2 regions of the Streptomyces sp. NBC_00029 genome follow, and region 1 is predicted to be linked to the other one. Evidence: riboswitches for the same ligand, from Rfam matches in the RefSeq annotation. Region 1 holds a riboswitch; the other holds the start of a gene.
The links. Region 1 has a riboswitch for ZMP and ZTP ahead of glyA (serine hydroxymethyltransferase). Riboswitches for the same ligand answer to the same signal wherever they lie in the genome.
Positions count from the first base shown of each region.

Region 2: linked by a shared signal. The riboswitch ahead of OG753_RS33135 (bifunctional 5,10-methylenetetrahydrofolate dehydrogenase/5,10-methenyltetrahydrofolate cyclohydrolase) and the one ahead of glyA (serine hydroxymethyltransferase) in region 1 are both predicted to bind ZMP and ZTP.

Region 1 covers NZ_CP108292.1:5,523,381-5,526,777, forward strand. The annotation lists gene OG753_RS25925 (glutathionylspermidine synthase family protein) at 1-234, shown strand, start outside; gene rocD (ornithine--oxo-acid transaminase) at 251-1,456, opposite strand; ZMP/ZTP riboswitch at 1,588-1,678, shown strand; gene glyA (serine hydroxymethyltransferase) at 1,713-2,981, shown strand; gene trpS (tryptophan--tRNA ligase) at 3,121-3,397, shown strand, end outside.
Region 2 covers NZ_CP108292.1:7,157,349-7,160,745, forward strand. The annotation lists gene OG753_RS33125 (RNA polymerase sigma factor) at 1-62, opposite strand, end outside; gene OG753_RS33130 (class I SAM-dependent methyltransferase) at 276-1,037, opposite strand; ZMP/ZTP riboswitch at 1,095-1,197, shown strand; gene OG753_RS33135 (bifunctional 5,10-methylenetetrahydrofolate dehydrogenase/5,10-methenyltetrahydrofolate cyclohydrolase) at 1,288-2,133, shown strand; gene OG753_RS33140 (MAB_1171c family putative transporter) at 2,198-3,367, opposite strand; gene OG753_RS33145 (FAD-dependent monooxygenase) at 3,378-3,397, opposite strand, start outside.

The DNA.
Region 1 (3,397 bases):
GAGGGCGCGGGGGTCACCCTCCACGAGGCGGGCGAGGACGGCGTGCCCTTCGCACCGGAGGAGGGGGAGCGGTACTGCTTCCAGGGCCTGGCCCCGCTGCCCGACTTCGACGGCAACCGGGTGGTGCTCGGCGCGTGGGTCGTCGAGGACGAGGCGGCGGGGCTCGGCATCCGGGAATCGGCGGGGCCGGTCACGGACGAGTACGCCCGCTTCCTGCCCCACGTCATCCTCTGACCCGCACGGACGGGGTCTACGCGCCCAGCACCGACCGGAGCTGGTCCAGGCCCCAGTCCAGGTCCTCCTTGCTGATCACCAGCGGCGGGGCGATCCGGATCGTCGACCCGTGCGTGTCCTTCACGAGCACCCCGAGCTCCATCAGCTTCTCGGAGATCTCCCGGCCGGTGCCGCGCGAGGGGTCGATGTCCACGCCCGCCCACAGTCCGCGCCCGCGCACGGCGGTCACCGCGCCGCCGCCGATCAGCAGGTTCAGTTCCCGGTGCAGGTGCTCGCCCAGCTCGGTGGCGCGGCCCTGGAACTCGCCGGTCCGCAGCATCGCGATCACCTCCAGGGCGACCGCGCACGCGAGCGGGTTCCCGCCGAAGGTGGACCCGTGCTCCCCGGGGCGGAACACCCCGAGCACGTCCCGGTCGGCGACGACGGCGGACACCGGCACCACGCCGCCGCCGAGCGCCTTGCCGAGGATGTAGACGTCCGGGACGACCCCCTCGTGCTCGCACGCGAAGGTCCGCCCGGTGCGCCCCAGACCCGACTGGATCTCGTCCGCCATGAACAGGACGTTCCGCTCGCGGGTCAGCTCCCGCACACCGCTCAGGTACCCGGCCGGCGGCACCAGCACCCCCGCCTCGCCCTGGATCGGCTCCAGCAGCACGGCCACGGTGTTCTCGGTGACGGCGTGGGCCAGCGCGGTGAGGTCCCCGTACGGAACGATCTCGAAGCCCGGCGTGTACGGGCCGAAGTGGTCGCGGGCCTCGTGGTCCGTGGAGAAGGACACGATCGTCGTGGTCCGGCCGTGGAAGTTGTCGGCGGCGACCACGATCTTGGCGTGCCCGTCCGGGACGCCCTTGACCTCGTAGCCCCACTTGCGGGCGGTCTTCACCGCCGTCTCCACGGCCTCCGCGCCCGTGTTCATGGGGAGCACCATGTCCTTGCCGCACAGCGCGGCGAGCTCGGTACAGAAGTCGGCGAAGCGGTCGTGGTGGAAGGCACGTGAGGTGAGCGTGACCCGTTCCAGCTGGGCCCGGGCGGCATCGATCAGCCGGCGGTTGCCGTGACCGAAGTTGAGGGCCGAGTAACCGGCGAGCATGTCGAGGTATCTGCGGCCCTCGACATCGGTCATCCACGCGCCTTCCGCGGAGGCGACGACCAAGGGCAGCGGATGGTAGTTGTGCGCGCTGTGCGCGTCTGCGGAGCGGATGGCATCAGCTGTTGTCGACACGGGGTCTCCGATCGTCCGTCTGGCCGGGTGTAGCGCCGGGTGAAGCGGTGACGAGGGTGGCGTCACCTTCTTATCGTCGCTCGTATCCCGGACGCAGAAACATCGTTCGCGGCGCGCCCGCTAAGGTGTGCGGTACGCACGGCGACTGGCGTACGGAGAACCAACTCCGGGGGAGTCGTGCGCGCTCGACCGCATTCAGGGCCGCTCGCCTGGGCCTCGCGGGGTACCGATCACATCGACCCCGGAGGAGCCCGCCATGTCCGCGAGCCGCCATCCCGCCCTTCTCGCCGCCGACCCCGAGCTGGCGTCCTTCGTCGCGGCGGAGGAAGTACTGCAGGCGCAGACCCTGCGCCTGATCCCCAGTGAGAACTACGTGTCCGCGGCCGTCCTCGAGGCCTCTGGCACCGTGCTGCAGAACAAGTACAGCGAGGGCTATCCCGGCCGCCGCTACTACGAGGGCCAGCAGAACATCGACCGCGTCGAGGCGCTGGCCGTGGAGCGGGCCAAGGGCCTGTTCGGCGTGGACCACGCGAACGTGCAGCCGTACTCCGGCTCGCCGGCGAACCTGGCCGTGTACCTGGCCTTCGCGAAGCCGGGCGACACCGTGATGGGCATGGCCCTGCCGATGGGCGGGCACCTCACCCACGGCTGGGGCGTCTCGGCGACGGGCTCCTGGTTCCGGGGCGTCCAGTACGGCGTCCGCCAGGACACCGGGCTGATCGACTACGACGCGGTGCGCGAGCTGGCCCTGGCCGAGCGGCCCAAGCTGATCTTCTGCGGCGGTACCGCCCTGCCGAGGACCATCGACTTCGCCGCCTTCGCCGAGATCGCCAAGGAGGCGGGCTCGATCCTGGTCGCGGACGTGGCCCACATCGCGGGCCTGATCGCGGGCGGCGCGCACCCGTCCCCGGCGGACCACGTCGACGTCGTCTCCACCACCACGCACAAGACCCTGCGCGGTCCGCGGGGCGCGATGCTGATGTGCCGGGAGGAGCACGCGAAGGCGATCGACAAGGCGGTCTTCCCGGGCCTCCAGGGCGGCCCGCACAACCAGACGACGGCCGGTATCGCGGTGGCGCTGCACGAGGCGGCCCAGCCGTCCTTCACGGCGTACGCGCACCAGGTCGTCGCCAATGCCAAGGCGCTTGCCGCGGAGCTGCTCCAGAAGGGCTTCGACCTGGTCTCGGGCGGTACGGACAACCACCTGATCCTGATCGACCTGACCGGCAAGGACGTGCCGGGCAAGATCGCGGCCAAGGCCCTGGACCGGGCGGGCATCGTCGTGAACTACAACACGGTGCCGTTCGACCCCCGCAAGCCGTTCGACCCGTCGGGCATCCGGATCGGCACTCCCTCGCTGACCTCGCGGGGCCTGTCCGCCGCGCACATGCCGGTCGTGGCCGACTGGATCTCGCGCGCGGTCGACGCCGCCGCCAAGGGCGACGAGCAGGCCCTCGCCGCGATCCGCGCGGAGGTCACGGACCTGATGGCGGCCTTCCCCGCCCCGGGCCTGCCGCTCGCCTGACCTGCGGCCCGGCGTCCGGGGCTCGGGCCCCGGACGCCGGCGGAGCCGGACGATCCGGCCCGCCCGGCGCTCGGGGCGAAGGCGTGACGGGGGCATCGGGCGGGCACGGGCCCGCCCCCGCACCTGAGAGAATGGGGGCATGGCTTCTGATCGTCCTCGCGCGCTCTCCGGCATCCAGCCCACCTCCGGCTCGTTCCACCTCGGGAACTACCTCGGAGCCATCCGCCAGTACGTCGCCCTGCAGGAGACGCACGACGCCTTCTACATGGTGGTCGACCTGCACGCGATCACCGTGCCGCAGGATCCGAAGGAACTGCGCGCGAACACCCGCCTCTCCGCCGCCCAGCTGCTGGCCGCCGGCCTGGACCCCGAGCGCTGCACGCTCTTCGTCCAGAGCCACGTGCCCGAGCACGCCC
Region 2 (3,397 bases), 1.6 Mb from region 1:
GCGACAAGGGCCTCGGATTCGGCGATCTCCGGAGGGAACGTACGGGACGGGCTGAGCGACACAAGGAGCCTCTCGTTGCGAACAGATAAGGGTGGGCGGGACATCATCGCGCGAACTCGGGAAACAGACCCGAGGGGGGTCTGTATTCCGGGCCGCGCGAGGACACCTGTCGGTTCATCGCATGCCCGAGTCGATTCGTTACGCGCTGAATTGAGTGACCTGCGCCACGCTGTGGCCGCGCAACCGATCCGGCGCAGATCCGTCCGCCCTTCACGTCAGCCCTTTTTGCGGGCTTCGATGAGGAAGCGAGCGGTGTGCGCGACGAACGGACCTTCGCTTTCGATCTGTTCGTGGAGCTCGCGCAGCCGGTCCCGGTACTGCCCGACCGTGAAGCCGGGCACCATCCAGATCACCTTCCGTAGAAAGTAGATCACGGCTCCGATGTCGTGGAACTCCGTGCGCAGTCGTTCGGAGCGCAGATCGAGGACTTCGAGGCCGGCCGCGGTGGCGTCGGCCACCGCGTCGTCGGGGTGCCGGCCGCGCCGGATCTCCTCCGGCTGCGGGCCGAGGAAGTACTCCACGAGCTCGAAGACGCTCGACGGACCGACCTGCTGCGAGAGGTAGCTGCCGCCCGGCGCCAGCACCCGCGCGATCTCCTCCCACCAGATCGACACCGGGTGCCGGCTGGTCACCAGCTCGAAGGCGGCGTCGCCGAAGGGCAGCGGCGGCTCGTCGGCGTCGGCGACCACCACCGCGCCCAGCGGGTGCAGCAGCCGCGTCGCCTTGTCGATGTTGGGCGGCCAGGACTCGGTGGCCACCATCAGCGGCGGCAGCGGAGCGCATCCGGCCAGGACCTCGCCGCCGCCGGTCTGGATGTCCAGGGCGGAGCGGGCCCGGGCCAGGCGTTCGCTCATCAGTTTCTGGTACCCCCAGGAGGGACGCTGTTCGGTGGCCCGGCCGTCGAGCCAGGAGAAGTCCCAGCCGTCCACGGAGACGGACTCGGCCTCGGCGACAAGATGGTCGAAAGTACGCGTCATGCATTGATCGTCCCAGGTCGGACGCCCGACAACCACCGGATATGTCGACTACAGTGGTCGGCGGGCCGTGACTGGCGTTCGGGTGGATCACCACCGGGGAGCGGCCCGGCGTACCTGTGGACCTCCGGTACGCCGTCTGCCGCGCGCCTGGGCGAACCGCGATCCGCAGCGACGTTCAGGAGACCCCGTGACGACTGCCCAGACTGCCCCCGCCACTGCCCCCGCCGGTGCCGACGGCCCCGCCCGGCTGATGGACGGCACGGCCCTCGCCCGCCGCATCTCGGAGCAGACCGCCGCCCACGCGGCGAAGATCACCGAGCGCACCGGCACCGCGCCGTGCCTGGCGACCGTGCTGGTCGGCGAGGACCCGGCCTCCGTGACCTACGTCCGCATGAAGCAGAACCGCTGTGCCAAGGCGGGGATCACCTCCCGCCACGTCGAGCTGCCGGCCACGACCACCACGGAGGAGCTGGTGGCCACCCTCACCGAGCTCTCCGAGGACCCGCAGATCAGCGGCATCCTGCTGCAGCACCCCGTCCCGCACCACATCGACGAGCGCGCCGCCTTCGAGGCCATCGCCCCGGGCAAGGACGTCGACGGGGTCACCATGCACTCCTTCGCCGCGATGGGCTTCGGGCTGCCGGGCTTCGTCTCCTGCACCCCCGGCGGCATCATGCGCCTCCTCGCCGCCTACGACGTGGACCTGACCGGCAAGCACGCCGTGGTCGTCGGCCGCAGCGCGATCCTGGGCAAGCCGGCCGGGATGCTGCTGCTGGAGCAGAACGCCACCGTCACCTACTGCCACTCGCGAACCCAGGACCTCCCCTCGATCGTGCGCCAGGCCGACGTGCTGGTCGCCGCCGTCGGCAAGGCCGAGTTCATCCGGGGCGAGGACATCAAGCCGGGCGCGGTGGTCCTGGACGCCGGGTACAACGAGGGCAACGTGGGCGACGTGCACTTCGAGTCCGCCGCCGCCCGGGCCTCCCTGATCACCCCGGTGCCGGGCGGGGTCGGCCCGATGACCATCGCCGTACTGCTGGAGCAGACCGTGCAGGCCGCCGCCGCACAGGCCGGGCTGGACCTCGCGGAGCTCTGACCTCCGCCCGCGCCCGTACGCCGCGCGAACGCCCCGGACCCGACGGTCCGGGGCGTTCGCGCGTTCAGGCCCGGACGGCGTCGCGGCGGGCCGCCGCGACGATGGGGGAGGTGCGGAACTCGAGCGCCAGGGCGGACAGCGGCTGACCGGACAGGCGCGGCGGCTCGGGGTGCTCCGGCGGCCCGGCGGCCTCCCCGGAGGCCGTCCGCAGCCCGCACGCGGCAGCGATCATCGCGGCGTCGGCCACGACCTCGGCCCGGGCCCGGCTCATGCCCTGCCCGCACGCGTCCTCGTACGCCGCGCTGCGCACGGAGGGGTCGAACCACGGGGCGAGGGCCAGGATCCCGTCGTCGATGACGGACTCGCGGTGGATCAGCCGGATCCCCACGGGTGACCACCAGGCGAGCGGAACCGTCCGCACACTGGACGCGGCGAAGCCGCGCAGGGCCTTCCACAGCGGGTGCAGCCGCCGGTACTGGCTGAAGTCCCGCCAGGTCTGTGACCCGCCGACCAGCGGCACGATGAACCCGGTCGCCACCAGCAGGGCCGCCCCCGAGGCCAGCGGCGGCGCCGCGTCCGTGGACAGGGCGTCCCAGTCGCGGCCGCTCCACCGGGCGCTCAGCGCGGTCCACTTCATCAGCAGGTAGCCGAGGTCCAGGACACCGCCGAGCATGATCAGGGCCAGCCCGGTGCGCAGCGGACGCAGGGAGGGGTCGGCGCGCCGCAGCCACCGCCCGGTGAGCACCGTCAGCGCCGTGCTGCCCACGGTGTGCGCGAGCAGGTAGCAGACAACCATCTCGCGGATCCACGGAGTGTCGGCGTAGTACGTGTCCAGGTCCCGCAGGCGTTCCACCGGCGCGTCGCCGATCATGAACAGGACGACGATCAGCACGGTGACGGCGCCGAACCCGGCCACCGTCAGCCGGGTCGCCCGGCGCACCGCGTCGGGCGGGCCGCCGCCCCACTGCAGGACCAGGACGACGCACGCCCCGGAGAACATGGTGATCAGGCCGAACACCAGCGGCGCCGAGAAGTTCGCCACCCCGGTGAGACGGTTGACCGCAGCGATCGTCGGAGGCGCGGCCAGGACCAGTACGAGGCAGCCGACCACCAGCAGCGCGCACACGGCCCGCATCGGCGGCTGGGCCCAGCCCCGGCGCAGGGTCGGGGCCTTGACCAGCAGGATCAGGATCAGCAGGACGCCCGGCACATAGAGGATGAGTCCGTCCTTCATCCGGCGGCCCTCATCGGACGCGGCCGGCGG